One region of the Xanthobacter flavus genome, then DNA from elsewhere that is predicted to be linked to it. Evidence: predicted binding sites of a transcription regulator. Region 1 holds the regulator's gene; each other region holds the start of a gene.
What was found. Region 1 encodes PhoB, which activates phosphate uptake and scavenging genes when phosphate is short. Its sites were predicted from a motif close to TGTCATNNANCTGTCAT; they were not measured.
Positions count from the first base shown of each region.

Region 2: a site for PhoB is predicted at 1,423-1,439, ahead of phnD (phosphate/phosphite/phosphonate ABC transporter substrate-binding protein). Genes of this name have one in related genera too.
Region 3: a site for PhoB is predicted at 6,169-6,185, ahead of pstS (phosphate ABC transporter substrate-binding protein PstS). Genes of this name have one in related genera too.
Region 4: a site for PhoB is predicted at 5,083-5,099, ahead of J2126_RS16990 (RNA degradosome polyphosphate kinase). Genes of this name have one in related genera too.

Region 1 is NZ_JAGGML010000001.1:2,294,611-2,302,153, reverse strand. It holds gene J2126_RS11125 (flavin monoamine oxidase family protein) at 1-363, shown strand, start outside; gene phoB (phosphate regulon transcriptional regulator PhoB) at 623-1,324, opposite strand; gene phoU (phosphate signaling complex protein PhoU) at 1,379-2,113, opposite strand; gene pstB (phosphate ABC transporter ATP-binding protein PstB) at 2,134-2,958, opposite strand; gene pstA (phosphate ABC transporter permease PstA) at 3,043-3,876, opposite strand; gene pstC (phosphate ABC transporter permease subunit PstC) at 3,890-4,882, opposite strand; gene pstS (phosphate ABC transporter substrate-binding protein PstS) at 5,002-6,042, opposite strand; gene J2126_RS11090 (ATP-binding protein) at 6,164-7,405, opposite strand.
Region 2 is NZ_JAGGML010000001.1:98,387-105,929, forward strand. It holds gene phnC (phosphonate ABC transporter ATP-binding protein) at 1-385, opposite strand, end outside; gene phnD (phosphate/phosphite/phosphonate ABC transporter substrate-binding protein) at 422-1,357, opposite strand; gene arsJ (organoarsenical effux MFS transporter ArsJ) at 1,462-2,736, opposite strand; gene J2126_RS00480 (ArsJ-associated glyceraldehyde-3-phosphate dehydrogenase) at 2,736-3,776, opposite strand; gene arsB (ACR3 family arsenite efflux transporter) at 3,829-4,890, opposite strand; gene J2126_RS00490 (helix-turn-helix domain-containing protein) at 4,972-5,844, opposite strand; gene pstS (phosphate ABC transporter substrate-binding protein PstS) at 5,905-6,933, opposite strand.
Region 3 is NZ_JAGGML010000001.1:180,650-188,192, reverse strand. It holds gene phnD (phosphate/phosphite/phosphonate ABC transporter substrate-binding protein) at 1-487, opposite strand, end outside; gene arsJ (organoarsenical effux MFS transporter ArsJ) at 592-1,866, opposite strand; gene J2126_RS00930 (ArsJ-associated glyceraldehyde-3-phosphate dehydrogenase) at 1,868-2,911, opposite strand; gene arsB (ACR3 family arsenite efflux transporter) at 2,964-4,025, opposite strand; gene J2126_RS00920 (helix-turn-helix domain-containing protein) at 4,107-4,994, opposite strand; gene pstS (phosphate ABC transporter substrate-binding protein PstS) at 5,040-6,068, opposite strand; gene J2126_RS00910 (PstS family phosphate ABC transporter substrate-binding protein) at 6,614-7,543, shown strand, end outside.
Region 4 is NZ_JAGGML010000001.1:3,581,194-3,588,736, reverse strand. It holds gene fabF (beta-ketoacyl-ACP synthase II) at 1-194, opposite strand, end outside; gene J2126_RS17015 (acyl carrier protein) at 304-540, opposite strand; gene murA (UDP-N-acetylglucosamine 1-carboxyvinyltransferase) at 1,137-2,426, shown strand; gene J2126_RS17005 (CDP-alcohol phosphatidyltransferase family protein) at 2,501-3,031, shown strand; gene J2126_RS17000 (AI-2E family transporter) at 3,089-4,303, shown strand; gene J2126_RS16995 (HdaA/DnaA family protein) at 4,308-5,060, shown strand; gene J2126_RS16990 (RNA degradosome polyphosphate kinase) at 5,167-7,353, shown strand; gene ppx (exopolyphosphatase) at 7,355-7,543, shown strand, end outside.

The sequences.
Region 1 (7,543 bases):
CTCTACAGCCTGGAGGTGGGCGGCGCCGTGGCGGCCGGCCTCGCCGATAGCCCGCCCGAGGCCGCCGCGTCCTTCGTGAAGGCGGCGCTGACCCGCGAGTTCGGCGCGGATGCCGGCGCGCGCGTCGGCAAGGTGTTCGCCACCCGCTGGAGCAAGGAGCCGTGGGCGCTGGGGGCCTTCTCCTGCGCGCTGCCAGGGTTCGGCAACATGCGCCGCGCCTTCACCGACACGGTCGGCGGACGCCTCGTCTTCGCCGGCGAGCATACCCACGAGACCCTCTGGGGCACGGTCGGCGGCGCCTGGCTCTCCGGCGAGCGCGCGGCGAAGCAGGCGCTGGGGCTGATCGGGGTGCGGACGGGGTGAGGGGGCGGGCCGTATGGCCGTCGCCGCGCGCTCTTAATCTTCCGCCCCGTCATCGCCCGCCTCGTGCGGGCGATCCACTTCTCGGCTGGAGGGGTGCCCGATTTTCGGTGCAGCCGGACGAGCGGACGCGTGGATCCCCCGGCCGAGCCGGGAGATGACGGCGCTCAATTGGAGAGGTCGGAGCCTCAAAAAGCCCGCGCGGCGCCTGAGCGAAGACAACGCCCCAAAAGCCCGCGCGGCGCCTGAGCGGAAGCAACGCTCAATGCGCGCGGGCGAACATCTCGTTGAAGGAATAGCCGGCGCCGCGCACGGTGCGGATGGGGTCGGACTGGCGGCCGCGGTTGATGGCCTTGCGCAGGCGGCCGACGTGAACGTCCACCGTGCGCTCGTCGATATAGACGTCCTGGCCCCATACGCCGTCGAGCAATTGCTCGCGGGAGAAGACGCGGCCGGGGCTCTGCATCAGGAATTCCAGCAGGCGGAACTCGGTGGGGCCGAGATGGATCTCGCGGCCGGCGCGGTGCACCCGGTGCGTCTCGCGGTCGAGTTCGATGTCGCCGGCGCGCAGGAGCGTCGCCACATGCTCGGGCTTGGCCCGGCGCAGCAGGGCGCGCACGCGGGCGAGCAGCTCGGGCACGGAGAAGGGCTTCACCACATAATCGTCGGCGCCGGTGGCGAGGCCGCGCACCCGCTCGGTCTCCTCGCCGCGGGCGGTGAGCATGATGACGGGCAGGCGCTCGGTTTCCGGCCGGGTGCGCAGCCGCCGGCACAATTCGATGCCGGAGAGGCCGGGCAGCATCCAGTCGAGGATGATGAGATCCGGCACGCTCTCCCGCAGCCGGGTCTCGGCCTCGTCGCCGCGTCCCACGCTTTCGACGCCGTAGCCCTCCGACTCCAGATTGTACCGGAGCAGGAGGGTCAACGGCTCTTCGTCCTCGACGATCAGAATACGCGCCGGCACTTTGGTCTATCCGTCACTATCGGGGCTCCGCGCCCCGTCTTCAGGTCTGTTGGATCAGCTCTGAACGGTTGTGGTGCGGCCCGGGAAGGGCAGGGTGGTGTCGCTGGAGGCGTCCGCCTTCGGGCGGGTCTCCGGCAGGTTCTGACCCGTGACCATGTAGTGGACGATCTCCGCGATATTGGTCGCGTGGTCGCCGATGCGCTCGATGTTCTTGGCGCAGAACAGCAGGTGCGTGCACACCGAGATGTTGCGCGGATCCTCCATCATGTAGGTGAGGAGCTCGCGGAACAGCGAGGTGTACATGGTGTCGATGGCGCCATCGCGGCCCCACACTTCCACCGCCTTGGCGTCGTTGCGGGCGGCGTAGGCGTCGAGCACTTCCTTCAGCTGCTCCAGCACGAGGTCGGAGATGTGCTCCACCCCGCGCACGAGCTTGGCCGGATGATACTCGCCCTCGATGGCGATGACGCGCTTGCCGACGTTCTTGGCGAGGTCGCCGATGCGCTCCAGGTCGTTGGCGATGCGGATCGCGGCGACGATCTCGCGCAGGTCGATGGCCACCGGCTGGCGCTTGGCGATGACCAGGATGGCCCGGTCCTCGATCTCGCGCTGAACCTGGTCGACGGTGGCGTCGAGCAGCACCACCTTCTGGGCGAGGGCGCTGTCGCGGCGGATGAGGGATGTGACGCTGTCGGCGACCAGGCGCTCGGCCTGTCCGCCCATCTCGACGACCTTGCGGCCGATTTCCTTCAGCTCCTGGTCGAAGGAGGCAACGATATGATCCGGCATCTCAGTGATCCTTCAATCGGTCAGCCGAAGCGGCCGGTGATGTAGTCGCGCGTCTTGATCTCCTTCGGATTGGTGAAGATCACGTCGGAGGGGGCCACCTCGATCAGCTCGCCCAGATAGAAGAAGGCGGTCATGTCGGCGCAGCGCGCGGCCTGCTGCATGTTGTGGGTGACGATGACGATGGTGAATTCCTGCTTCAGCTCGTCGATCAGATCCTCGATCTTCGAGGTGGAGATGGGGTCCAGCGCCGAGGTGGGCTCGTCGAGCAGGATCACCTCGGGCTTCACCGCGATGGTGCGGGCGATGCACAGGCGCTGCTGCTGGCCGCCGGACATGCCGAGCGCCGAGGTGTGCAGGCGGTCCTTGGTCTCGTCCCAGATGGCGGCCTTGCGCAGGCACCATTCCACGCGCTCGTCCATCTGCGACTTGGAGAGCTTCTCGTGCAGCTTCACGCCGAAGGCGATGTTGTCATAGATCGACATGGGGAAGGGCGTCGGCTTCTGGAACACCATGCCGATGCGCGTGCGCACGATGGTGGGGTCCAGCTCCTTGCCGACGATGTTCACGCCGTCGAACAGCACCGCGCCCTCGGCGCGCTGGCCGGGGTAGAGGTCGAACATGCGGTTGAACACGCGCAGCAGCGTGGACTTGCCGCAGCCCGAGGGGCCGATCATGGCGGTCACGCGCTTCTCGGGAACCTCGAAGTTGATGTTCCGGAGCGCATGATTGCTGCCGTAGTAGAACTGCAGGTTCTCCACCTTGATCTTGGCGGGGGCCGACGGCGCGTCGGGCTTGGCGCCGACGGCGGAGGCGAGATTGAAGGTGGGGTCGACGGCTGAAGTCATCTTGTCCTCGCTTGGGCTTGTGGCCGTGCTTCGGAGGAAATGGAAAGGGCGGAGAGGCGGCGGGCCTTGGCCCGCGCCTTAAAATCAGTGGCTGCGGGCCAGGAACAGGCGGGACGCCACGTTGAGCACCAGCACGCCCACGGTGATGAGCAGCGCGCCGGCCCAGGCGAGCGCCACCCAGTCGTCGAACGGGCTGCCGGCGAACTGGTAGATGGCGATGGGCAGGCTCGCCATCGGCTTCGACAGGTCCGTGGACATGGCGTTGTTGCCGAGCGAGGTGAACAGCAGCGGCGCGGTCTCGCCGGCGGCGCGGGCGATGGCCAGCAGGACGCCGGTCACGATGCCGGCGCGGGCCGCGCGCCAGGTGATCAGCATCACCACCTTCCACTGCGGCGCGCCGAGCGCGAAGGCGGCTTCACGCAGGCCCACCGGCACGAGGTTCAGCATGTCCTCGGTGGTGCGGACGACCACCGGGATCACCAGGATGGCGAGGGCGATGGCACCGGCCCAGCCGGAGAAGCCGCCCAGCGGCGAGACAAGGAACGTGTAGACGAACAGGCCGACCAGGATGGACGGCGCCGAGAGCAGGATGTCGTTCACGAAGCGAGCGACGTGGCCAACCTTCGTGGTCTTGCCGTTCTCGGCCAGGAACGTACCGGCCAGCAGGCCGATGGGGGTGCCGATCGCCATCGCGATGCCGATCTGGATCAGCGAGCCGACGATGGCGTTCAGCAGGCCGCCGTTTTGCCCCGGCGGCATGGTGATGCGGGTGAAGACGTTGGTGCCCAAGGCCGGCAGGCCCTTCTGCACCAGCGTGAACAGGATCCAGGCAAGAAGGAACAAGGCGAACACCGCGAAGCCGGTGCTGACGGCCTTGACCGTGAGATCCTTTGTGCGGCGGATGGCGAGGGAGGACATGCTGGTGCGCTCCTCAGGACTTCAGGTTGGATCGGACGAGGAAGCGCGAGAGCGCCAGCACGATGAAGGAGATGACGAACAGGATGAAGCCGAGCGCCAGGAGGGAGTCGAGCTTCAGGGAGCCCTGCGCTGCCTCGGGGAACTCATTGGCGATGGTCGAGGCGATGGTGGCGCCGGGCGCGAACAGCGAGGCCGAGAGACGCGTCGCGTTGCCGATCACGAAAGTCACGGCCATGGTCTCGCCGAGCGCGCGCCCGAGTCCGAGCATGATGGCGCCGACCATGGCCGTGCGGCCGTAGGGGATCGAGACGTTCTTGTAGACCTCGTAAGTGGTCGCGCCGATGCCGTAGGCCGATTCCTTCAGCATGGGCGGCACCGATTCCAGCGTCTCCACGAACATGGCCGTGATGAAGGGCAGGATCATCACCGCCATGATGAGGCCGGCGGTGAGCATGCCGCCACCGAGGGCGGGGCCCTGGAACAGCGCGCCCAGGACGGGGATCGGCCCGAACAGCTCGATCAGCGGCGGCTGCACATAGGCCGCCATGAGCGGCGATATGATGAAGAAGCCCCACATGCCGTAGATGATGGAGGGCACCGCAGCGAGCAGCTGGATCGCCACGCCGATGGGCCGGCGCAGGCGCTGGGGCGCAATCTCGCTGAGGAAGAAGGCGATGCCGAAGGACAGCGGCAGCGCGATGATGACGGCGATGACGGCGCTGAACAGCGTGCCGTAGATCATCACCAGGGCGCCGAAATTCTCGGTCACCGGGTTCCAGGTGGAGTTCCAAAGGAAGTCGAGGCCGAAGGCATGGAACGCCGGAAGCCCGCCCTCGAAGAGCATCGCGATGATAAGCCCGAGGAGGACGAGCACGAAGATGCCGCATCCCCACAGGAGGCCCACGAAGATGGCGTCTGCGGTGCGTCCCACCGCCTTTGCCGATCCGATCGGCGCGACCAGGGCTCCCTTGGGGCCCGCGCCGGTACCACTCATCGTCGCGTCCATCTGGTCCTTCCCCCGCACGCGCTTCAAAAAAACTCTAGGCCGGACCCCGGCCGGGCAAGAGGAGCGCCGCCGAAGGCGGCGCTCCCGTCAGTTTCCATAGAATGGGCGATACGCCCCGTTCAGTTCGACCAGACGGCCTTGCCGTCGACCTTCACCTCGGTCTTCCAGGCTTCGCGCACGCGGGCCGCCACGTCCTTCGGCAGCGGGATGTAGTGCAGCTTCTCGGCGATGGGGGCGCCATTCTCGAAGGCCCAGTCAAAGAACTTGATGACCTCGGCCGCCTGCTCAGCCGACTTCGGCTCCTTGGGGAGGAGGATGAAGGTGGCGGACGTGATCGGCCAGGTGGCATCACCGGGGGTGTTGATCATGGACGCGGCGAAGTCCTTGGCGCCGGCCCAGTCCGCATTGGCGGCAGCCGCCTGGAAGGCGGGAACGGTCGGCGACACGAACTTGCCGGCCTTGTTCTGGAGCTGGGTGGTGACGAGGTTGTTGGCCGAGGCGTAGATGTACTCGACGTAGCCGATAGCACCCTTGGTGTTCTTCACCGTGCCGGACACGCCCTCATTGCCCTTCCCGCCGGCGCCCGTCGGCCAGGAGACGGAGGTGGCGGCGCCGACCTTCGACTTCCACTCGGGGCTCACGTCCGCGAGATAGGAGGCGAACACGAAGGTGGTGCCCGATCCGTCAGAGCGGTAGGTGGGGACGATGCCGAGGTTCGGCAGGTTGAGGCCGGGATTGAGGTCGGCAATGGCCTTGTCGTTCCACTTGGTGATCTTGCCGAGATAGATGTCGGCGAGCACCGGGCCGGTCAGCTTCAGCTGGTTGGCGGCGATGCCGTCGAGGTTCACGATGGCGACCACCGAGCCGATCACGGCCGGGAACTGGAGGAGCTTCTGCTGCGCGAGCTTCTCGGTCTGGACCGGGGCGTCGGACGCGCCGAAGTCCACGGTGCGGTTGAAGATCTGGGTCTGGCCGGCGCCCGAGCCGATGGACTGGTAGTTGAGGCCCGTGCCGGTCTTTTCCTTATAGGCAACGGCCCAGGACTGGTAGACGGGGGCGGGGAAGGTCGCGCCTGCGCCGGTGATGTCGCCAGCGGAGGCGCCGCCGGCAAACAGCGAGCCAGCTACGGCGATCACGCCGAGAGCGGTGGTGAGCTTCACGATAATTCTCCTTGCCAATTCGGTTGCCGCTGCGGCAGGCGCCGGGGCAACACTGGGCTCAGGACTCTTAGCCCCGGCGCGCCAAGGTTCTATGACGTGCCCATGACACGAAAATGACAGACTACGCTGTTGACTTGTCGAGTCTTTTTTCCGGGTTCGGCAAAGCTTCCAGGCGGACGGAAAAGATTGCGCCCGCGCCCAGCTCGCTTTCCACGCCCAACCGGCCCCGGTGGCGGGCCACGATATGCTTGACGATGGCGAGCCCCAGCCCTGTACCGCCCTGGTCGCGGCTCGCCGCAACGTCCACCCGATAGAAGCGTTCGGTGAGGCGGGGCAGGTGCTCCGGCGGGATGCCGGGGCCGAAGTCGCGCACGCTCACCACGGCCGTGCCGTTCTCCCGGGCGAGGCGCACCTGCACCTTCTTTCCGGGGGCGCCGTACTTGAGTGCGTTTTCCACGAGGTTCTCGAACAGGCGGATCAGCTCGTCGCGGTCGCCGAGAACCTCCAGATCGGGGGCCTCGCGCACCTGCTCCAGCTCCACCCCCCGGTCGCCGGCCAGCGGAGAGAGGGTGTCGCAGACGTGGGCGAGGATGGCGCCGAGGTCCACCTTGGTCTGCGGCTGGACGTGGGCGTTGAGTTCGATGCGGGACAGCGAGAGCAGGTCGTCGATGAGCCGCGACATGCGCCGCGCCTGCGCCGCCATGATGGCGAGGAAACGCTCGCGCGCGGGGGCATCGTTGCGGGCCGGGCCTTGCAGCGTCTCGATGAAACCGGAGAGGGAGGCGAGCGGCGTGCGCAGCTCGTGGCTGGCGTTGGCCACGAAATCGGCCCGCATCTGCTCCACCCGGCGCTGCTGGGTGAGGTCGCGGAAGGTGAGCAGCACCGCGTCCGGCGCGCGCTCCGGCGAGACGTGCAGCCGGAGCGGCACCACATGCGCCTCCAGCCAGCGGTCGAGGGGAATGCGCTCGGCGAATTCCACCCGCCGGGGCACCCCGTCCGCCGCCGACGCGCGCACCGCGTCCAGCACCTCGGGCACCCGCACCACGAAGGACAGGGGATCGCCCACCCGCGTCGGGCCGAGGGCGAGGGCCACGCGCTGGTTGGCGGTGATGATGTTGCCGGCGGCGGAGAGCAGCAGCGCCGGTTCGGGCAGCGCCGCCACCACCGCGCAGGCCTGCGTGTCCCGCGGCGGAGGGGGCGGGGTTGGCAGGGGTGTCACCACCGGCACCGGGGCCGGCGGCGCCGGCCGCAGCGACACGGCGAGCGCCACCAGCAGCGCCGCCGTCAGCAGCGCCACCACCGGATCGACCGCGCCGGCCACCGCCCCGCCGATGACCGCCGCCGCGATGGCAGCGAGCCACACAATTCTCCAACGCCCGATGCGGCCCGGTGGAAGGAAGGGGTCCGCCTGCACGGCCGGGGCGGGCGGCGGGGAAGGCAGCGCGGTGGAGGGCTGAGGGGTGGAGGGTTGGGTCGTGCGCGGCGTCTCCGCCGGCGCAAT
Region 2 (7,543 bases), 2.2 Mb from region 1:
CGGCGAAGGCGCGGTCGATGTCGGCCTGGGGAAAGCGACGCAGGAAGGCGCGCCAGAAGCCCACATAGCCGAGCCGCCCGGAGAGCACGTTCTCCATGACGGTGAGGCGTTCCACCAGGGCATATTCCTGGAAGATCATGCCCATGCGCCGCCGCGCTCGCCGCAGGCCGGCCCCACCGAGACGGGTGATCTCGGTGTCGCCGAGGCGGATGGAGCCGGACGTGGGCTCCACCAGCCGGTTCACGCAGCGGATGAGGGTGGACTTGCCGGCGCCGGAAGGACCGATCAGTCCCACCACCTGGCCGGCCGGGATGCCGAGCGAGACATCGTCGAGGGCCTTGTCCCCCTTGGCATAACGCTTCGACAGGCCGGCGATGGTCAGCATCCCGCAGTCTCACTCATGCCGGGCCTACGCCGGAGCCTATTTGCAGGTGTAGCTGACGCCCATGGCGTCGTCGATCTGCCGCACCACCGCCCAGGTGTCCTTGAAGGTGATGGGGATGAACTTCTCCTGCGGCGGCTCGGCGGACTTGAACTCCTTCTGCAGGCCGGTGCCCTCCCAGTTGAAGCTGAAGAACGCCTCCTTCACCTTCGCCGCCAGCTCCGGCTTCAGATTGTAGACATAGCCATAGCCGGTGGTGGGGAAGGTCTGCGACTTGTAGATGGTCACCACCTGCTCGGGCTTGATGACACCTCGGGCGATCATGCGCTTCATCACCGAATTGGCGACGGCCGCTGCGGGATAGTCCTTGTTGGCGACGCCGATGATGGAATTGTCGTGCTTGCCGGAGAAGGCCGGCTCGAAGTCCTTGCCGGCCTCCATGCCGAACTGCGACTTCAGGAGCGCGGAGGGCGCCTTGTAGCCGGAGTTCGAGGTCTCCGAGGTGAAGGCCATCTTCTTGCCCTTGATGTCCTCGACCTTGGTGATGCCGGAACCGGGATAGGTGATGATCTCCATCTCGTAGCCATAGGCGCCGTCCTTGGACGCCATCATGGTGAAGGGCACGAAGCCGGCGCAGGCCACCGCGATGGGATTGGAGCCGGTGTTGAAGCCGGCCACATGCAGGCGGCCGGCGCGCATGGCTTCGAGCTGCGCCGCATTGGATTGCACGGGGAAGAACTGCACCTTCTTGCCCGTCACCTTGGCGAGATGGTCGAGGAATTCGGCCCACACCTTCGCATAGACTGCGGGATCCTCCACCGGGGTATAGGCGAAGATGAGGGTGTCGGGGTCGAGCTGCTTCGCCGGGTCCGACGGGGTATCGGCCACCATGTCGCCATTGGTGTCGGTGAAGCGCGGGTCGAGCTTGAATTCGGCCTGGGCAAAGGACGGCGCCAGCATGGTCGCCGCGAGCATGGCGGCACAGGTCAGGGAGCGCAGGAGCGACATGGCTTCATCTCCGATTGGATCGCATCTTGAGTACGACTGTTGTGTGACGCACCGACTACGATGCGGCCGGCTCAACTGCTCGGCAGGGCACTGCCGGGCCTGGCCTTCTCCAGGGCGCTGGCGTGGGTCGGCAGCAGCAGGGTGGTGAGCCAGCAGATGCCGAGCATGACGGCGGAGCCGGCGAGGCAGGTCGTGATGCCCCCCACCTGGTAGAGCAGGCCGCTGAGGAGGGTTCCGGCGAAGCGCCCCGCGGCATTCGCGGCATAATAGAAGCCGACGTCCTCCGCCGCCTTCTCCGATCCTGCATAGGCGAGGATCAGATAGGAGTGCAGCGAGGAATTCACCGCGAAGGCGACGCCGAAAATGGCGAGCCCTATGACCACGATCAGGTCCGGCCGTATGGGCGTCGCGGCGAGAAGCACGGCGATGGCCACGGGAACGAGGGCGAGGCCCAGCGCCCACCAGCGCGCCGCCGGAACCTCCTTCGACAATCCGTCCGGGCTGCGGCTCACCACCGCCGGGGCTGCCGCCTGAACGATGCCGTAGCCGATGGTCCACAGCGCCAGGAAGCCACCAACCATGGGGAAGGTCCAGCCGGTGCCATAGAGAAACACCGGCACACCCACCACGAACCACACGTCCCGCGCGCCGAACAGGGCGACGCGCGCGGCAGCGAGCAGGTTCACCCCCCGGCTCTTGCCGAACAATTCCTTCGCCGAGCTGCTCGCCTTGGCCTTGCCCATCATGGGTGGCAGGGACAGCAGGACGCCGAGCAGCACGATCGCCAGCACACCCGCCATGAGCCACAGCGAGAGGCGGAAGCCGAACGCCTCCAGCAATACACCGCCGAGAAAGAAGCCGAAGCCCTTCATGGCATTTTTCGAGCCGGTGAACCACGCCACCCAGCGGAACAGGCGCCCCTCGGCACTGCCCTTCGCTTCCGCTTCCGTGACCTTGATGGCGGATTTGGAGGCGGTCTTGGTGAGGTCCTTGGCCACCCCGCACACGCCCTGTGCCGCCACCACCCAGGCCACCAGAAAAGCGGTCTCCCACGAGGGGGACATGGCCGAGAGCAGCAGGAAGCCGGCGATCTGGGTGGTGAGCCCCACCGTGAGCATCCGGGTGATACCGAAGCGCGCGGCGAGCCAGCCGCCGATGAAGTTCGCCCCGATGCCCGCCGCCTCATAGAGCAGGAACAGGAAGGCGAGGGTGAAGGGCGAGTAGCCGAGCTTGAAGAAGGTGAACAGCACCAGCATGCGCAAGGCGCCGTCGGTCAGCGTGAAGCCCCAATAGGCCGCCGTGACGATGGCGTAGTTGCGCAGGCCCGCGGAGGAGGACGCCGCCATCACAGGCCCGCCCGTTCGAGATGGCAGGCGAGGTCCACCATGCGGCAGGCATAGCCCATCTCGTTGTCGTACCAGGCATAGACCTTGAGCAGGGTGCCGTCGGTGACGAGGGTGGAGGGTCCGTCCACGATGGCGGACCTCGTGTCGCGAGCATAGTCCGCCGACACCAAAGGGCGCGGCTCGAAGCCGAGGATACCGTTGAGCGCACCCGCGGCGGCCTTGGCGAACAACGCGTTCACCTCGTCCGCCGTGGTCTCGCGGTTCAGCTCGAACACGCAGTCAGTGAGCGAGGCGTTGAGCACGGGGGCGCGCACCGCATGGCCGTTCAGCTTGCCCTTCAGCTCGGGATAGATGAGGGCGATGGCGGTGGCGCTGCCGGTGGTGGTGGGCTGTAGCGAGAGCATGGCCGAGCGGGCCCGGCGCAGGTCCTTGTGGGGCGCATCCACCACCACGTTGGTGTTGGTGGGATCGTGGATGGTGGTGATCTGGCCGTGGCGGATGCCGATGGCCTCGTGCACCACCTTCACCACCGGTGCGAGGCAGTTGGTGGTGCAGGAGGCGGCAGTGACGATGGGGTGCCTCTCGCGGTCATAGAGCTGCTCGTTAACCCCCACCACCACGTTGAGCACGGACGGGTCCTTCACCGGCGCGGCGACGATGACGCGCTTGGCGCCCCGCTTCAGGTGGCCTTCGAGCACCTGCGGCGTGAGGAACTTGCCGGTGGATTCCAGCACCACATCCACCCCGAGGTCGCCCCAGGGGATGTCTTCCGGCTTGGCATGGGACGAGAAGGACATGGCCTTCTCGCCGATGCGCACGCTGCCCTCATCGTGGGAGATGGGCGCGCGCCAGCGGCCCTGCACGCTGTCGAATTCCAGCAGGTGGGCGCACGCCTCGGCGCCGCCCTTGATCTCGTTGAGGTGGACAATGTCGAGCCGGTTGTTGCCACGCGGGTCGTTGTCCGGGCGGTGCGCCGCCCCCAGGGCCGCGCGCAGCGACAATCGTCCGATGCGGCCGAGGCCGTTGATCCCAACTCTCATGGCAGCGTCATTCCCTGTGATCTTGAGATGGTGCGGCGTTGCCGCGGCGGCCTCAGGCCTTGGTATGATCGGCGACGTCCGTCACCTTCACGCCGCCGGCCTCGTACCAATCCTTGGAACGGTTCACGATCCACACGACGGACAGCATCACCGGAACCTCGATGAGCACGCCCACCACGGTGGCGAGCGCAGCCCCGGACTTGAAGCCGAAAAGGCTGATGGCGGCGGCCACCGCCAGCTCGAAGAAATTGGAGGCGCCGATGAGGGCCGAAGGGCCGGCCACGCAATGGGCTTCACCGCTGATGCGGTTCAGCAGATAGGCGAGGCCCGAGTTGAAATAGACCTGGATCAGGATCGGCACCGCCAGAAGAGCGATCACCAGCGGCTGGGCGAGGATCTGCTCGCCCTGGAAGGCGAACAGCAACACCAGGGTGGCAAGCAGCGCCACAAGGGAAAGGGGCTGGAGCACGCCGAGGAGGCGATCGAGCCCCCCCTGCCCCCCGCGCACCAGAATGCGTCCGCGCAGAAGCTGCGCCGCGATCACCGGCACGACGATGTAGAGCACCACCGACAGCAAGAGCGTGTCCCACGGCACGGTGATGGAGGAGAGCCCGAGCAGCAGTCCCACCACCGGCGCGAAGGCGACGATCATGATGGCATCGTTCAGCGCCACCTGGGACAGGGTGAAATGCGGCTCGCCCTTGGTAAGGTTCGACCAGACGAACACCATGGCCGTGCAGGGGGCCGCCGCCAGAAGGATGAGGCCGGCGATATAGCTGTCGATCTGGTCGGCTGGCAGATAGGGCCGGAACAGGTGGCCGATAAACAGCCAGCCGAGGAAGGCCATGGAGAACGGCTTCACTGCCCAGTTGACAAGCAGCGTCACCGAGATGCCGCGCCAGTGCCGACCGACCTCCTTGAGCGCGGCGAAGTCGATCTTCACCAGCATGGGCACGATCATCAGCCAGATGAGGAGCGCGACCGGCAGATTGACCCGCGCCACTTCCAGCCCCCCGATGGCCTGGAACACGGACGGCGCCAGCGCGCCGAGCGCGACGCCGGCGATGATGCACAGGAAGACCCAGAGCGTGAGGTAGCGTTCAAACACGGACACGGCGTGGAATCTCCCAGGGCTACGATCTGCGGCCGGCGGCGGCGACAGCGTGGGCGCGGTCTGTTTCAGGATGACGACGGCTCACGCCGCCTGCCCGGCAAGTGTAAGATCCGTCGCGCCTTCCATCTTGCCGATCTCGCCGATGCGCTCTTTCAGCGACGCCAGATCGAGCTGCTCGAATGGCAGGTTGACGAAGGCGGAGACGCGCCCGGCAAGCCGGCGGTAGGTGGCAAGGAAGGCCGCCTTCTGCTCCGCCTCGCTTTCCTTCACCGCCAGAGGATCGGGTAGGCCCCAATGGGCCTGCAGCGGATGCCCGGGGAAAGCGGGGCAGATCTCGCCCGCGGCGGCGTCGCAGGTGGTAATGACGAAGTCCATCTGCGGTGCGTCCGGTTCGGCGAAGCCGTTCCAGCTCTTGGAGGCAAGGGGGGCGGTGTCGTAGCCGAGCGAGCCGAGCAGGTCGATCGCCATCGGATGCGGCTTCAGCTTCGGCCGGCTGCCCGCCGAGAACGCGCGGAAGCGGCCGCGGCCCTCCCGGTTGAGCAGCGCCTCGGCGATCAGCGAGCGGGCGGAGTTCGCCGAGCAGACGAGCAGCACATTGTAGACACGGTCGTTCGCGGCGGCAGGCCGGAGCTGAGGGAAGGCGGCGGCACGTGCTCCGCGTCCGGGAGAGACAGCGAAGCCCATCTCCGCCATCATTTGGGCCAGCACCGGACGGGCTGTCGTCAGGCTGGCGGCATAGATGATGGATCGCCCCTCGCGCCGCGACGTCACGAGACCCGCGCGCTCCAGCAAGCCGAGATGGACGGACATGGTGTTGTGCGGCACGGCCAACAGGCGCGCGATGTCGCCTGCCGGTAGGCCATAGGGCACATAGCGCAACAGCAGGCGATAGGTTTCGAGACGCGTGCCCTGGGAGAGCGCATCGAAAATCCGGGTTGCGTCGTCTGCGTTCAACCGTGTCGCGTCCATCTCACCTCACCGAACAGATGGGTCTGTGCACGAGGGCCAGACCTGTCAGACCCCACCTTTAAAGGTCTTCGCCCAATAATCCTTCACCTGCTGAACCAGCGCCGGCGGCAGGGGAACATAGCCAAGCTCCGAGGCGGCTTTTTCCCCGTCCCCGAGAGCAAACCTCCAGAATTCGAACGCCACCTGGCTGTTGGCCGGGACTTTCGGTTCCTTGTACATGAGCGCAAAGGTCGTCGCAGCGATCGGGTAAGCGTCGGGCGCAGCGGAATCGTTGATGACCACGAAGAAATCCCTCGCAGCGGTCCAATCAAAGCTCAATGCTGCAGCCTGAAACGATGCTGCGCTCGGCGCTATGAACTTGCCGGCGCGATTCTGCACCAGGCCGTAGGCGAGCTTCGCCTGCACGACGTAAGTGAACTCGACATAACCAATGGAATTCTTGACTCGCTTGACCTCGGTCGACACGCCCTCGTTGCCACGTGCGCCCGTCCCTACGGGCCAAGCCACGGAGCTGCCTTCACCCACCTGCTGCTTCCACTCGGGGCTCGCTTTGGCGAGATAAGACACCCAGTTGAACGTGGTGCCAGATCCATCGGCACGATGCACCACCACGATCTTCGCGTCGGGCAATTTCAGATCGGGATTTAGGGCCTTGATGGCGGGATCGGACCAGGTGGCGACCTTGCCCAGATAGATGTCGGCCAAAAGGGCTCCGGTGAACCGGATCTGGCCAGGGCCCACGCCGTCCACATTCAACACCGGTGCGACGCCGCCGAACACGATAGGGAACTGGCCGAGGCCGTATTTCTCCAATTCGTCGGGCTTCAGGGGCTTGTCGGAGGCTCCGAAATCGGCGGCGCCATCCTTGATGCGATTGATGCCGGCGGATGAGCCCACCGACTGGTAGCCGACAAGGTGGCCCGTTCGCTCACGGAACAATTCTGCCCACTCCCAAATGATGGGATAGGCGAAGGTGGAGCCGGCACCCCGCACCTCGCCCGCATGAGCGGCAGGCGTGAGAAAGGATATGGCCGCAATCGCAGTGGCGGTGGTCAAGGCAAAAATGCGGTTCACGGCTGCCTCCCTGTTCCATCGACAACCGCTCCAAGGCTTACCCTATCAGCGTCGTTATGTCGATTGGCGTAGACAGATCGCTATATTATGCTTATGTCACTTCCGTGACGCACCTGAGAGGCACACCTTCCGCAGCGACAGCGCAATTGTCGATGCGTCCATGCTAGCAGAAATAATTTAAAAGGCATGGCGGACTGCCTCAAGGTACAGTTTCGCACATGGTGCATTTTTCACTCGTAGAATTTATATATTCGACCGATTCAGGATGTTATTATCCCGCGAGTCCGTCTCTATATACTGTCGCCTAGTATCATATTGTACCTGAATCCATCCCATTGTCGAACTTTGTATTGTACTTATTCCACCAAGAATGGAATATATAATTTTAAGAACGCCTAATATTACAATCAACATTGACGGAAATTCTATATATACACCAAATGTCATCATTTAGTTACATAAATTACTAGAGCCGCTTATGCTGGGCGCGAGCTCCAAGGCCCTGGCGACATCGTCCAGGAAACGCATCCATGAAGATCACCACTCTCGCGAGCGCCTTCGCGCTACTTGCCGCCGGCGCGGCGCTCAACGGCGCGGCGGCCCAGGCTCT
Region 3 (7,543 bases), 2.1 Mb from region 1:
TGGAGGTCTCCGAGGTGAAGGCCATCTTCTTCCCCTTGATGTCCTCGACCTTGGTGATGCCGGAGCCGGGATAGGTGATGATCTCCATCTCGTAGCCGTAGGCACCGTCCTTGGAGGCCATCATGGCGAACGGCACGAAGCCGGAGCAGGCGACGGCGATGGGATTGGAGCCGGTGTTGAAGCCGGCCACATGCAGGCGCCCGGCGCGCATGGCTTCCAGCTGCGCGGCATTGGACTGCACGGGGAAGAACTGCACCTTCTTGCCCGTCACCTTGGCGAGATGGTCGAGGAATTCGGCCCACACCTTCGCATAGACTGCGGGGTCCTCCACCGGGGTATAGGCGAAGATGAGGGTGTCGGGGTCGAGCTGCTTCGCCGGGTCCGACGGGGTATCGGCCACCATGTCGCCATTGGTGTCGGAAAAGCGCGGGTCGAGCTTGAATTCGGCCTGGGCAAAGGACGGCGCCAGCATGGTCGCCGCGAGCATGGCGGCACAGGTCAGGGAGCGCAGGAGCGACATGGCTTCATCTCCGATTGGATCGCATCTTCAGTACGACTGTTGTGTGACGCACCGACTACGATGCGGCCGGCTCAACTGCTCGGCAGGGCACTGCCGGGCCTGGCCTTCTCCAGGGCGCTGGCGTGGGTCGGCAGCAGCAGGGTGGTGAGCCAGCAGATGCCGAGCATGACGGCGGAGCCGGCGAGGCAGGTCGTGATGCCCCCCACCTGGTAGAGCAGGCCGCTGAGGAGGGTTCCGGCGAAGCGCCCGGCGGCGTTCGCGGCATAATAGAAGCCGACGTCCTCGGCTGCCTTCTCCGATCCGGCATAGGCCAGGATCAGGTAGGAATGCAGGGAGGAGTTCACGGCGAAGGCGGCGCCGAAGATGGCGAGCCCGATCACGACGATGATGTCCGGCCGCAGGGGTGTCACGGCGAGGAGCACGGCGATGGCCACCGGCACCAGAGCGAGGCCGAGCGCCCACCAGCGCGCCGCTGGCACTTCCTTGGACAGGCCGTCCGGGCTGCGGCTCACCACGGCGGGCGCGGATGCCTGCACGATGCCGTAGCCGATGGTCCACAGCGCGAGGAAGCCGCCCACCATGGGAAAGGTCCAGCCCATCCCATAGAGGAAGACCGGCACGCCCACCACGAACCACACGTCCCGCGCGCCGAACAAGGCGACGCGGGCAGCAGCGAGCAGGTTCACACCCCGGCTCTTGCCGAACAATTCTCTTGCCGAACTACTCGCCTTGGCCTTGCCCATCATAGGCGGCAGGGACAGCAGCACGCCGAGAAGCACCAGCGCCAGCACGGCAGCCATGAGCCACAGCGACAAGCGAAAGCCGAACGCCTCCAGGAGCACGCCGCCAAGAAAGAAGCCGAAGCCCTTCATGGCATTCTTGGAACCGGTGAACCACGCCACCCAGCGAAACAGGCGCCCCTCGGCGTTACCCTTGGCCTCGGCCTCCGTCACCTTGATGGCGGACTTGGAGGCGGTCTTGGTGAGGTCCTTCGCCACGCCGCACACGCCCTGCGCCGCCACCACCCAGGCAACAAGAACGGCCGTTTCCCAGGTGGGCGACATGGCGGAGAGCAGCAGGAAGCCGGCGATCTGGGTCGTGAGCCCGACTGTCAGCATACGGGTGATGCCGAAGCGGGCGGCGAGCCAGCCGCCGATGAAGTTCGCCCCGATGCCCGCCGCCTCGTAGAGCAAGAACAGGAAGGCGAGGGTGAAGGGCGAGTAGCCGAGCTTGAAGAAGGTGAACAGCACCAGCATGCGCAAGGCGCCGTCGGTCAGCGTGAAGCCCCAATAGGCCGCGGTGACGATGGCGTAGTTGCGCAGGCCCGCGGAGGATGACGCCGCCATCTCACAGCCCCACGCGTTCGAGGTGGCAGGCAAGGTCCACCATGCGGCAGGCATAGCCCATCTCGTTATCGTACCAGGCATAGACCTTGAGCAAGGTGCCGTCGGTGACGAGGGTGGACGGCCCATCAACGATTGCGGAGCGGGTGTCGCGGGCGTAGTCCGCCGACACCAAAGGGCGCGGCTCGAAGCCGAGGATACCGTTGAGCGCACCCGCGGCGGCCTTGGCGAACAACGCGTTCACCTCGTCCGCCGTGGTCTCGCGGTTGAGCTCGAACACGCAGTCGGTGAGCGAGGCGTTGAGCACCGGGGCGCGCACCGCATGGCCGTTCAGCTTGCCCTTCAGCTCGGGATAGATGAGGGCGATGGCGGTGGCGCTGCCGGTGGTAGTAGGCTGCAGCGAGAGCATGGCCGAGCGGGCGCGGCGCAGGTCCTTGTGGGGCGCGTCCACCACCACGTTGGTGTTGGTGGGATCGTGGATGGTGGTGATCTGGCCGTGGCGGATGCCGATGGCCTCGTGCACCACCTTCACCACCGGGGCGAGGCAGTTGGTGGTGCAGGAGGCAGCGGTGACGATGGGATGCGTCTCTCGGTCGTAGAGCTGCTCGTTCACCCCCACCACAACGTTCAGCACGGACGGGTCTTTCACCGGCGCGGCGACGATTACGCGCTTGGCGCCGCGCTTCAGGTGACCTTCGAGCACGGCGGGGGTGAGAAACTTGCCGGTGGACTCCAGTACGAGGTCCACGCCGAGATCGCCCCAGGGGATATCGCCCGGCGTCGCGTGAGAGGAGAAAGACAAGCTCTTCTCGCCGATGCGCACACTATCCGCGCCCTCGGCTGCGATGGGCGCACGCCAGCGCCCCTGTACGCTGTCGAATTCGAGGAGATGGGCGATGGCTTCCGCCCCACCCTTGATCTCGTTGAGATGAACGATCTCGAGCCGGTTGTTGCCGCGCGGATCATTGTCCGGGCGGTAGGCCGCCCCCATGGCCGCGCGAAGCGAAAGCCGTCCAATGCGGCCGAGGCCGTTGATCCCTACTCTCATGGCACCGTCATCCTCGCAAACTTTGAAAAGGTGCGGCGTTGCCGCGATGATCTCAGGCTTTGGTGCGGTCGCCGGCGTCCGTCACCCTCACGCCGCCGGCTTCGTACCAGTCCTTGGTATGGTTCACGATCCACACCACCGAGAGCATCACCGGAACCTCGATGAGCACACCCACCACGGTGGCGAGAGCCGCACCCGACTTGAATCCGAACAGGCTGATGGCGGCAGCCACCGCCAGCTCGAAGAAATTGGAGGCCCCAATGAGGGCAGAGGGGCCGGCCACGCAGTGGGCTTCGCCGGACAGCCGGTTCAGGAGATAGGCAAGGCCCGAGTTGAAATAGACCTGGATCAAGATCGGCACGGCCAGCAGCGCAATCACCAGCGGCTGGGCGAGGATCTGCTCGCCCTGGAAGGCGAACAGCAGCACCAGGGTGGCGAGCAGCGCCACCAGGGAGAGCGGCTGGAGCACGCCGAGCAGGCGATCGAGCCCGGCCTGTCCACCGGTCGCCAGGATGCGCCCGCGGAGGAGCTGCGCCGCGATCACCGGGACGACGATGTAGAGCATCACCGACAGGAAGAGTGTGTCCCACGGCACGGTGATGGAGGAGAGCCCGAGCAACAGCCCCACGACGGGCGCGAAGGCGACGATCATGATGGCGTCGTTCAGCGCCACCTGGGACAAGGTAAAGTGGGGCTCACCCTTGGTGAGATTTGACCAGACGAACACCATGGCCGTGCAGGGCGCCGCCGCCAGAAGGATGAGGCCGGCGATATAGCTATCGATCTGGTCGGCTGGCAGGTAGGGTCGGAACAGATAGCCGATGAACAGCCAGCCGAGGAACGCCATGGAGAACGGCTTCACCGCCCAGTTCACCAGCAGCGTCACCGAGATTCCGCGCCAGTGCCGGCCGACCTCCTTGAGCGCGGCAAAGTCGATCTTGACCAGCATGGGCACGATCATCAGCCATATGAGGATGGCTACCGGCAGGTTGACCCGCGCCACTTCCAGCGCCCCGATGGTCTGGAACACGGACGGCGCCAGCGCGCCAAGCGCGACGCCGGCGATGATGCACAGGAACACCCAGAGAGTGAGATAGCGTTCAAACACGGACACGGTGCGGGATCTCCCAAGGCCGCCAGCTGCGGCCGATTGCGGCGAGAGCGTGGGCGCGGTCTGTTTCAGGACGACGACAGTTCACGCGGCCTGTCCCGAGAGTGTGAGGTCCGTCGCTCCCTCCATTTTCCCGATCTCGCCGATGCGCTCCTTGAGCGAAGCAAGATCGAGCTGCTCAAATGGCAGGTTGACGAAGGCGGAGATACGCCCGGCGAGCCGACGGTAGGTGGCAACGAAGGCAGCCTTCTGCTCAGCTTCGGTTCCCTTCACCCGGATCGGGTCGGGCAGACCCCAATGGGCCTGTAGCGGATGACCGGGGAAGGCAGGGCAGATTTCCCCAGCTGCGGCGTCGCAGGTAGTGATGACGAAATCCATCTGGGGCGCATCCGGCCTGGCGAACCCATCCCAGCTCTTGGAGGCGAGGTTCGTCGTGTCGTAGCCGAGCGAGTCGAGCAGATCGATAGCCATCGAGTGCGGCTTGAGCTTCGGCCGACTGCCGGCCGAGTAGGCCTTGAAGCGGCCTCGCCCCTCGCGGTTGAGCAACGCCTCCGCGATCAGCGACCGTGCCGAGTTGGCCGAGCAGACCAGCAGAACATTGTAGACGCGATCATTCCCAGCGGCAGGACGCAGCTGTGGAAAGGCCGCGGGGCCGGTCCCGCACCGGGGGGAGACGGCAAAACCCATCTCCGCCATCAGTTGGCTCAGCACAGGGCCCGCTGTGGACAAGCTGACGGCATAGATGATGGACCGTCCCTCGCGCCGCGACGTGACAAGGCCGGCACGCTCCAGCACGCCGAGGTGCACCGACATGGTATTGTGCGCTACCGCCAGCAGGCGGGCGATGTCGCCCGCCTGAAGGCCATAGGGCACATAGCGCAGCAGAAGACGATAAGTCTCGAAGCGCGTGCCTTGGGACAGCGCATCGAAGATCCGCGTGGCGTCTTCCCCATTCAGCTTCGTCTCGTCCATCTTGTCTCACCGTTCGAATGCTGCTCACGCGTCAGCCCAAGTGCCTCAGGCGCCGCCCTTGAAGGTCCTGGCCCAATAGTCCTTGACCTGCTGGACCAGAGCCGGCGGCAAGGGAACATAGCCGAGCTCGGACGCAAATTTCTCGCCCTCGCCCAGGGCGAAACGCCAGAACTCGAAGGCGGCTTGGCTGTTCGCCGGCACCTTCGGCTCGCGGTACATGAGAGCGAAGGTGGTCGCCGCAATAGGATAGGCATCCTCGGCGGGGGAATCGGTGATGACGACGAAAAAGTCCTTGGCGCCGGCCCAATCGAAGCTCAGCGCCGCCGCCTGGAACGCCGCCGCGCTGGGTGCGATGAACTTGCCAGCACGGTTCTGGACGAGGCCATAGGCCAGCTTCACCTGCACCACATAGGTGTATTCGACATAGCCGATGGCATTCGGGACCCGCTTGACCTCGGTCGAGACCCCTTCGTTACCGCGCGCGCCATACCCCACCGGCCAGGCGACTGCGCTGCCTTCGCCGACCTGCTGCTTCCACTCCGGGCTCGCCTTGGCAAGGTAGGACACCCAGTTGAACGTGGTTCCAGATCCATCGGAACGGTGCACCACCACGATCTTCGCGTTGGGCAGCTTGACGTCGGGATTGAGGGCCCTGATGGCGGGATCGGACCAGGTCGTGACCTTGCCGAGATAGATGTCAGCGAGAAGGGCGCCGGTGAAGCGGAGCTGGCCGGGCCCCACGCCGTCCACGTTGAACACCGGAACGACGCCACCGAACACGATGGGGAACTGGCCGAGGCCATATTTCTCCAGTTCTTCCGGCTTCAGCGGCTTGTCGGACGCGCCGAAATCCACCACCCCGTCCTTAATACGGTTGACGCCGGCCGACGAACCCACCGACTGGTATCCTACGATGTGGCCTGTGCGCTCACGAAACGCCTCCGCCCATTTCCAGATGATCGGATAGGCGAAGGTGGAGCCGGCACCCCGCACCTCCGCGGCGCGCGCCGGAGGCGCGAACATCGACAGGGCCGCGAGCGTCGCCGCAGCTGTCCAGACAAGAATGCGATTCACGGCTGGCCTCCCTTGGGTCCTAGCGACATATCGCTGGAAACAGATAGCTCCATACGAGTCATTATGTCGATAGGAGTGGACAGATCGCTATATGGCCTTCATGTCACTCTTGTGACGCCATTTACGTCGCGCCAATCGCAGCGATAGTATAAATTATCGATATGTCGATACAAATGGAAATGATGTAATGTAGAGACGGAATGCTCGCGAGGTTGAGAGGCAAATTTGTTCGGGAGGAGAAATGAATAATAGGCGCTTCATATGGACTTTATATAAGTAATATACGTCAATCGAAGTCGGATAGCCTCTCAAAAATTGCAATCAACCATGGACAATTGCCACGATGTCCATATGATTTACATGAAATAAAGCCAACCATAGCCTAGAACTACGTTGCGTCATATTCGATAAAATCTCTGTTGATTCAGGAATATCGCTCGATATACACAAATTGTCATGAATTTGTTACATAACATGCTTAGAGCCCGTGAGGCTAGGTGAGCATCAGAAGCCCTAGCGGCACTGTCCAGGGAGACGGCATCCTCATGAAGATCATCACTCTCGCGAGCGCCCTCGCGCTGCTCGCTACCGGCGCGGCCTTCAACGGCGCCGCTGCCCAGGCACTGGTCAAGGTCGACGGGTCGTCCACGGTATTCCCCGTGACCGAAGCCATGGCGGAGGAATTCCAGAAGGCGAACAAGGATATCAAGGTGACGGTCGGCATCTCCGGTACCGGCGGCGGCTTCAAGAAGTTCTGCCGCGGAGAGATCGACATCTCTGACGCCTCGCGCCCCATCACCTCCGCCGAGCAGAAGGCCTGCAAGGAAGCCGGCATCGAGTATATCGAATTGCCGGTCGCCCTTGATGCGCTCACGGTCATCGTCCACCCGTCCAACACCTGGGCGAGCGAGATGACGGTTGCGGATCTGAAGAAGATCTGGGAGCCCGAGGCCCAGGGCAAGATCACCAACTGGAAGCAGGTCCGCGACAGCTACCCGGATCGGCCGCTGGTGCTCTACGGCGCGGGCGTCGACTCAGGCACTTACGACTATTTCACCGCCGCCATCGTCGGCAAGGAGCATTCCAGCCGCGGCGACTTCACCGCATCGGAGGATGACAACGTGCTGGTCCAGGGCGTGGCGGGCGATCCCAACGCCCTCGGCTTTTTCGGCCTTGCTTACTATGAAGAGAACACCGGCAAGCTGAAGGCGGTGAAGATCAAGGTCGATGACGCCGCGCCCGCCGTGGAGCCGTCGGTCGAGAACGCCCGCACCGGCAAGTACCAGCCTCTGTCGCGGCCGATCTTCATCTACGTGAACAAGAAGGCGGCCGAAACCCGTCCGGAGGTGGCGAAGTTCGTTGAGTTCTACCAGGACCCGAAGCACGCGGTCGAGCTGGTCAAGGAAGTCGGCTATGTGCCGCTGCCCGAGGCCGCCCTGAAGGTGTTCCAGGAGCGCTTCAAGAAGCGTGAGATC
Region 4 (7,543 bases), 1.3 Mb from region 1:
TCGGGATTGTAGGTGCCGTCGGACCCGTCGCCGCGCGGGATGTTCGCCGCGATCTTGCACGCGAGGTCGGACACCTCGAAATGGCTGATCGCCTTGACACCGCTTTCGCCGGCAAGCAGCCGCCGCCAGGTCGGCTCGACGCCGCAGGCGAGCGGCGTCACCATGCCGAGGCCGGTGACGACAACACGTCTCATGGGAAAAACTCCGGGAGGCGGGCGAACGGCGCCCCTGGCGCGCGGCCCGGTGCAACAACGGCCGCGGGCGCCGAGCGCCACGCGACCGCCAGATGGACACGCGTATGGATCAAGCCGCGTTCTTTTCCAGGAACTTGATCGCGTCGCCCACAGTCAGGATGGTCTCGGCGGCATCGTCCGGGATCTCGCAGTTGAAGGCCTCCTCGAAGGCCATCACGAGTTCCACGGTGTCGAGGCTGTCGGCGCCGAGATCGTCGATGAAGGAGGCGCTCTCCGTGACCTTCTCGGGCTCAACTCCCAAGTGCTCCGCGACAATCTTCTTCACCCGCTCGGCGATGTCACTCATAGATCGAACCCTCGGTTGTTCGGATAATCCCGTTGCCGTTCGGCGGCTGGAGGAGGGCATAATGCCTTTTTTCCGCCGTGCCCAGTCCCCCTCCGTCGCGAAGGAGACGAGATTTCAGCGGTTCGTCCTCGCGCCGCGCGCGGATGGTGCAGCGCCCGTACGCACGCTTTCCCCCGGCCCAGCAATTGGGCTCGTTAGCACACTCCCCGCGGCAAGGCCAGCAATGCACGCAAAGGTAAGGAGAAAGGGTGCCCTTGCGCCGGCTCGGCACCCCCTCTAATGGGACGAAAAGGGAACATCATGGCCTCTGACACGGATCGATCGGACCGCCTCGCCGCCGCCTTGCGCGCCAATCTCCAGCGTCGCAAGTCGCAGGCTCGTGCGCGCCGCGCACCACAGGAGAGCGATGCTCCCTCCGCGCCGACCGCCTCTTCCACCGAGGCTTCCGGTGGAAATCCCGCAACGGGTGGTAGCAGCGCCCCGTCGGAGGGGAAGCCCGCGATTGTGCCAGAGGGCGAGCCGGGCTAGAGCTTTCCTCTTACATCCGCTTACGGCCGGCTCAGGGGGCGCCGCTCGCAAGGCAAGGACAGGACGGCATGGACAAGATTCGCATCGTCGGCGGCAACGAGCTGAAGGGCACCATCCCCATCTCGGGCGCGAAGAACGCAGCCCTGCCGCTGATGATCGCCAGCCTCCTGACCGAGGAGAAGCTGATTCTGGAAAACGTCCCCCGTCTTGCGGACGTGGCCCTGCTGCAGCGCATCCTCGGCAATCACGGCGTGGATATCACCACCAACGGCAAGCGCAACGGCGACGACCCCTACGCCGGCCAGACGCTGGAGATCGATGCCCGCGTCATCGTGGACACGGTCGCGCCCTACGAGCTGGTGTCGAAGATGCGTGCCTCCTTCTGGGTGGTGGGGCCGCTGCTCGCCCGCATGGGCGTCGCCAAGGTCTCGCTGCCGGGCGGTTGCGCCATCGGCACGCGGCCGGTGGATTTCCACCTCGACGCCCTGCGCGCGCTGGGCGCGGACATCGAGATCGACGCCGGCTACGTGCTGGCCAAGGCCCCGCGCGGGCTCACCGGCGCCCGGATCGTCTTCCCCAAGGTGTCCGTGGGCGCGACCCATACCGCGCTGATGGCCGCCGCCCTCGCCCGCGGCGAGAGCGTGATCGAGAATGCCGCGCGCGAGCCCGAGATCGTCGATGTCGCCGACTGCCTCATCAAGATGGGCGCGCGCATCGAGGGGGCCGGCACGTCAACCATCCGCATCGAGGGCGTGCCGCGCCTCAAGGCGGCCCGCCACGCGGTGCTGCCCGACCGCATCGAGACCGGTACCTATGCCATGGCCACCGCCATGACCGGCGGTGACGTGATGCTCGCCGGCGCCCGGCCGGACCTCCTGGAGGACGCGCTGGAGACCCTGCGCCACGCCGGCGCGGAGATCGACGCCACCAACGAGGGCATTCGTGTCCGCCGCAACGGCGCCGGCATCCTGCCGGTGGACGTCTCCACCGCCCCCTATCCCGGCTTCCCGACCGACCTGCAGGCCCAGTTCATGGCCCTGATGACCAAGGCGAAGGGCCGCTCACGCATCACAGAGACCATCTTCGAGAACCGCTTCATGCATGTTCAGGAGTTGGCGCGCCTCGGTGCCCGTATCCACCTCGACGGCGACACCGCCGTCGTGGAGGGCGTGGAGCGGCTGACAGGCGCACCGGTGATGGCCACCGACCTGCGCGCCTCGGTCTCCCTCGTCATCGCCGGCCTCGCCGCCGAGGGCGAGACCATGGTGCAGCGCGTCTATCACCTCGATCGCGGCTTCGAAAAGCTGGAAGAGAAGCTGTCGCGCTGCGGCGCGGAGATCGAGCGCATCAGCGCCTGAGGGCGGAGCGCGGAGCGCCCGCGCTCTTCTCGCAACGGCTGGCCTTTCAACGCTATCAGGGTGGCGGAAGAGCCTTGAGCATCCCCAACATCATCACCTTGCTGCGCATCTTCCTGGTGCCGGCCGTGGTGTGGGCCATCGCCTCGGGCGAGCCGCTCCTCGCCTTCTGGTTGTTCCTTGCTGCGGGGGTATCGGACGCGCTCGACGGTTTCATCGCCAAGCGCTTCCAGATGCAGACCGAGCTTGGCTCCTATCTCGACCCGGTCGCGGACAAGGCGCTGCTCGTCTCGATCTACGTGACGCTGGCGGTGGTGGGGCTCATTCCGCGCTGGGTCGCCATCGCGGTCGTCTCGCGGGATGTCATGATCATTGGCGCGGTGGTGCTCTCGCTGGTGATGGCGAAGCCGGTGACGATCAGCCCCCTGCTGATTTCCAAGGTGAACACGGCAGCGCAGATCAGCTTCGCGGCCGTCGTGCTGGCCAGCGCGGGCTTCGGCGTGGCCGTGCCGGGGCTGTACGATCTCGGGCTGGTGCTGGTCGGCCTCTTGACGGGCCTTTCCGCCGCTGCCTATCTCGCCGCATGGACGCGCCATATGGCAAGCTGAGGGGCGACGGTTCAGGATCGGCTCTCCTTCGGGCGGCCGGTTGAAAGGCGCAAGGTGATGGACGGCGACCGCACGCGCATGCCGGAACTCCGCAGCGACCCGACGTCGCCGGCGCGGCGCAGCGCAGCTTTCGCCCGCCTGCCCCGCATGCCCGTGCCGATCCATCCGGGAATGGAGGGGACATCGGTGCGCATTCAGGCCCGCTTCTGGGTGGGCGCGCTACTGCTCACCGCCCTTATCCTCTGGCTGCTGTCCGGCATCCTCCTGCCCTTCGTGGCAGGCATCGTGCTCGCCTATTTCCTCAATCCGGTGGTCGCCCGCCTGGAGCACATCGGCGTCGCACGCACCCTCTCCGCCCTCGTGGTGGTGGGGATCATGCTGCTGCTGGTGATGCTGTTCTTCCTGCTGGCGCTGCCGATCCTGTCGTCGCAGCTGTTCGAGTTCATCCAGCGCCTGCCCTCCTATGTGACGCGCCTTCAGGGCCTTCTGACCGAAGAGAACCGGGAATGGCTGAGCGGCATCGTCGGCGACCGACTGCCGGACATGCAGCGCTCCATCTCGGACCTGATGACCCAGGGCGTCAGCCATGTGCTGACCCTGCTCTCCTCGGTCTGGTCCGGCGGACAGGCACTCGTCGCCCTGTTCGCGCTGCTGGTGGTGACGCCGGTGGTTGTGTTCTACATCCTGTGCGACTGGAACGAGATGGTTGGGCTGGTGGACCGGCTGGTGCCTGTTCCGCATCGCCCGGTGGTGCGCGGCCTCGCCCGCGCCATGGACAATGCGGTGGCCGGCTTCGTGCGCGGCCAGGCCACGGTCTGCCTGCTGCTGGGCGGCTTCTACGCCATCTCCCTGTCCATGGTGGGGCTCAACTTCGGGCTGCTCATCGGCATCGTCTCGGGGGTCATCACCTTCATCCCCTATGTGGGATCGCTCACCGGCTTCGTGCTGGCCATGGGCGTGGCCATCGTCCAGTTCTTTCCCGACTGGGGCATGATCGGCACCGTGCTCGCCATCTTCGTCGCCGGCCAGACCATCGAGGGCTACGTGCTCGCGCCCAAACTGGTGGGCGACAGCATCGGCGTGCATCCGGTGTGGCTGATGTTCGCCTTGTTCGCCTTCGGCTACCTGTTCGGCTTCGTCGGCCTTCTGCTGGCGGTGCCGCTGACGGCGGTGGCCGGGGTGCTCGTGCGCTTCGCCATCGCCAGGTACATGCAATCCTCGCTCTACCAGGGCGCCGCGGATGAGGAAGATCCGCCGGCCGAGGCGCGCTGACATCATGCCCCGTCTCCCGGCCGGACCGCCGCGACAGCTTGCCCTCGACCTGCCCAACCAGCCGGCGCTCCGCCGCGAGGATTTCCTTGCGGCCCCCGGCAACGCGGCAGCGCTCGCGCTCATCGATGCGTTTCCGGACTGGCCCTCGCGCGTCGCTTGCCTTGTCGGGCCGGACGGCTCGGGCAAGAGCCACCTCGCCGCCATCTTCGCCGAACGGTCGGGCGCCCTGACGCTCGCTGCCCGTGACCTCGTGCGCGAGTCGGTGCCGGCCGCCCTCGCCCACGATGCCCTGGTGCTCGAGGATCTCGACCCGGCGACCTTCAGCGAGCCGGCCCTCTTCCACCTGCTCAATCTCGCCCGCGAGCAGCAGGCCTACCTGCTGATGACCGCGCGCACGCTGCCCTCCGGCTTCGCGCTCGCCACCGCGGACCTCGCTTCCCGTCTGCGTGCCATTCCGGTGTTCGAGATCGCCCCGGCGGACGATGCGCTGCTGGCCGCGGTGCTGGTGAAGCTGTTCGCCGACCGCCAGCTCGCTGTGGACGAGGCGACCGTACAATATCTCCTGCTGCGGATTCCGCGTTCAGTGGCCGGCGCGCAGCGCATTGTCGAGGCGCTGGACCAGGCGGCGCTGGCCGCCCGGCGGCCGGTGACGCGCGCCCTCGCGGCCCAGGTGCTGGCGTCCGCGCTCGACGCCGAGGCATTCGGCGACCATCCAGACGATGCGCCCGGCGGCGCCGGTCCGGTGGGCGATGATTGAGGAACGCGCAAGGCCGGCGCAATGTCATAGAGTGGTCATGCAAGCCGGCCATGGTCCGGCCGGTTTCCGCCATTGAGGCGTTGAGGGAGCGACGGAGCGAATGGGCATGAACGAGGCTGTAGCTCTCTCCGACACCGAGATCGTCGCCGAAGTGGAAAGCCCGCTCGCGCAATCCCCGCAGCGGTTCATCAACCGCGAGATTTCCTGGCTCGGCTTCAACCGCCGCGTGCTGGAGGAAGCGGAGAACCGCAATCACCCGCTGCTGGAGCAACTGCGCTTCCTCTCCATTTCCGCCAACAACCTCGACGAATTCTTCATGGTCCGCGTGGCGGGCCTGAAGGAACAGGTGCGAGAAGGCGTCCAGACCCCGAGCCCGGACGGGCTCACCCCCTCCGAGCAACTGAACACCATTCTCGCGGCCGCCGCGCAATTGATCGCCGACCAGCAGGGCCGCTGGCGCGAACTGCGGCGAGACCTCGCCGGCGCCGGTATCGTGCTGGTGGACGGCACGGACGGGACTCCCGAGGACATGGACGTGCTGGAGCGGCACTTCCTCAACCATGTCTTCCCGGTGCTGACCCCCCTCGCCATCGATCCGGCCCACCCCTTCCCCTTCATTCCCAACCTCGGCTTCTCGCTGGCGCTCCAGCTGGTGCGCCAGTCGGACGGGCGGGGGATGAACGCGCTTATCCGCATTCCGGCCAAGGTCGACCGCTTCATCCGCCTGCCGGACCAGGGCGCCGGCACGCTGCGCTTCATGACGCTCGAGCAGATGATCGGCCTGTTCATCGCCCGCCTCTTCCCCGGCTACGCCGTGAAGGGACAGGGCGTCTTTCGCGTCATCCGCGACAGCGACCTCGAAATCGAGGAAGAGGCGGAAGACCTCGTGCGCCTGTTCGAGACCGCGCTGAAGCAGCGCCGGTACGGCGAGGTGATCCGCATGGAGGCCGACGCCGCCATGCCGGACGAACTGCGCATCTTCGTCGCCCGCGAGCTTGGGGTGAACGACGACGAGATCTTCGTGGTGGACGGCGTGCTCGCGCTGAACGAATTTTCGCAGCTCGTGTCGGTGGACAGGCCGGACCTGAAGTTCCAGGCCTACAACGCCCGATTTCCCGAGCGCATCCGCGACCACGGCGGAGACTGCTTTCTCGCTATTCGCGAGAAGGACATTCTGGTTCACCACCCTTATGAATCCTTTGACGTGGTGGTTCAGTTTCTGCGCCAGGCCGCCCGCGACCCCAATGTCGTCGCCATCAAGCAGACCTTGTACCGCACCTCATCCGACAGCCCCATCGTGAAGGCGCTCGCCGAGGCGGCCGAAGCCGGCAAGTCGGTGACGGCGCTGGTGGAGCTGAAGGCGCGCTTCGACGAGGAGGCCAACATCCGTTGGGCGCGTGACCTGGAGCGCGCCGGCGTGCAGGTGGTCTTCGGCTTCATCGAGCTGAAGACCCACGGCAAGCTTTCCATGGCGGTGCGCCGCGAGGGCTCGCAGCTCGCCACCTACGTGCATGTGGGCACCGGAAACTACCACCCCATTACCGCGCGCATCTACACCGACCTGTCCTTCTTCACCGCCGATCCGGTGATCGCCCAAGACGTGGCGCGCATCTTCAACTTCATCACCGGCTATGCGACGCCTGATGAGCTCGACGCGATGGCCGTGTCGCCGTCCTTCCTCAAGCCGCGGCTGATGAAGCACATCGCGGACGAGATCGAGTTCGCGCGGGCGGGCCGTCCGGCGGCGATCTGGCTGAAGTGCAATTCGCTTGTGGACCCCGAGATCATCGACGCGCTCTATGCCGCGAGCGCGGCCGGGGTGCAGGTGGATTGCGTCATCCGCGGCATCTGCTGCCTCAGGCCGGGCATCCCCGGCCTGAGCGAGAACATCCGGGTGAAGTCCATCGTCGGGCGCTTCCTGGAGCACTCGCGCATCTACTGCTTCGGCGGCGGCCATGGCCTGCCCAGCCCGAACGCCATCGTCTACATCTCCTCGGCGGACCTGATGCCGCGCAACCTCGACCGCCGGGTTGAGACCCTGTGCCCCATCACCAACCCGACCGTGCACGAGCAGGTGCTCGACCAGATCATGGTCGCGAACCTTATCGACAACCAGCAGAGCTGGCGTGTCTTGCCGGATGGCTCCTCCGAACGCATAGTCCCGGCGCCGGGCGAGGAGCCGTTCAACGCCCATCAGTATTTCATGACCAATCCGAGCTTGTCCGGACGTGGAAAGTCTCTCAAGGATTCTTCGCCGCGCAGCCTCTTCGTCCGCCGGGGAGGCGGGCGCTGAGTTGACGCAGGCGCCCGGCCGGCTGTCCCTTGGGGCGCCGGTCGCAGTCATTGATATCGGCTCCAACTCGGTGCGCCTCGTCGTGTACGAGGGGCTCAACCGTGCCCTGACGCCGATCTTCAACGAGAAGGCCCTGTGTGGGCTCGGCCGGGAGGTCCTCTCCACCGGCCGGCTCCCGCAGGATGCGGTC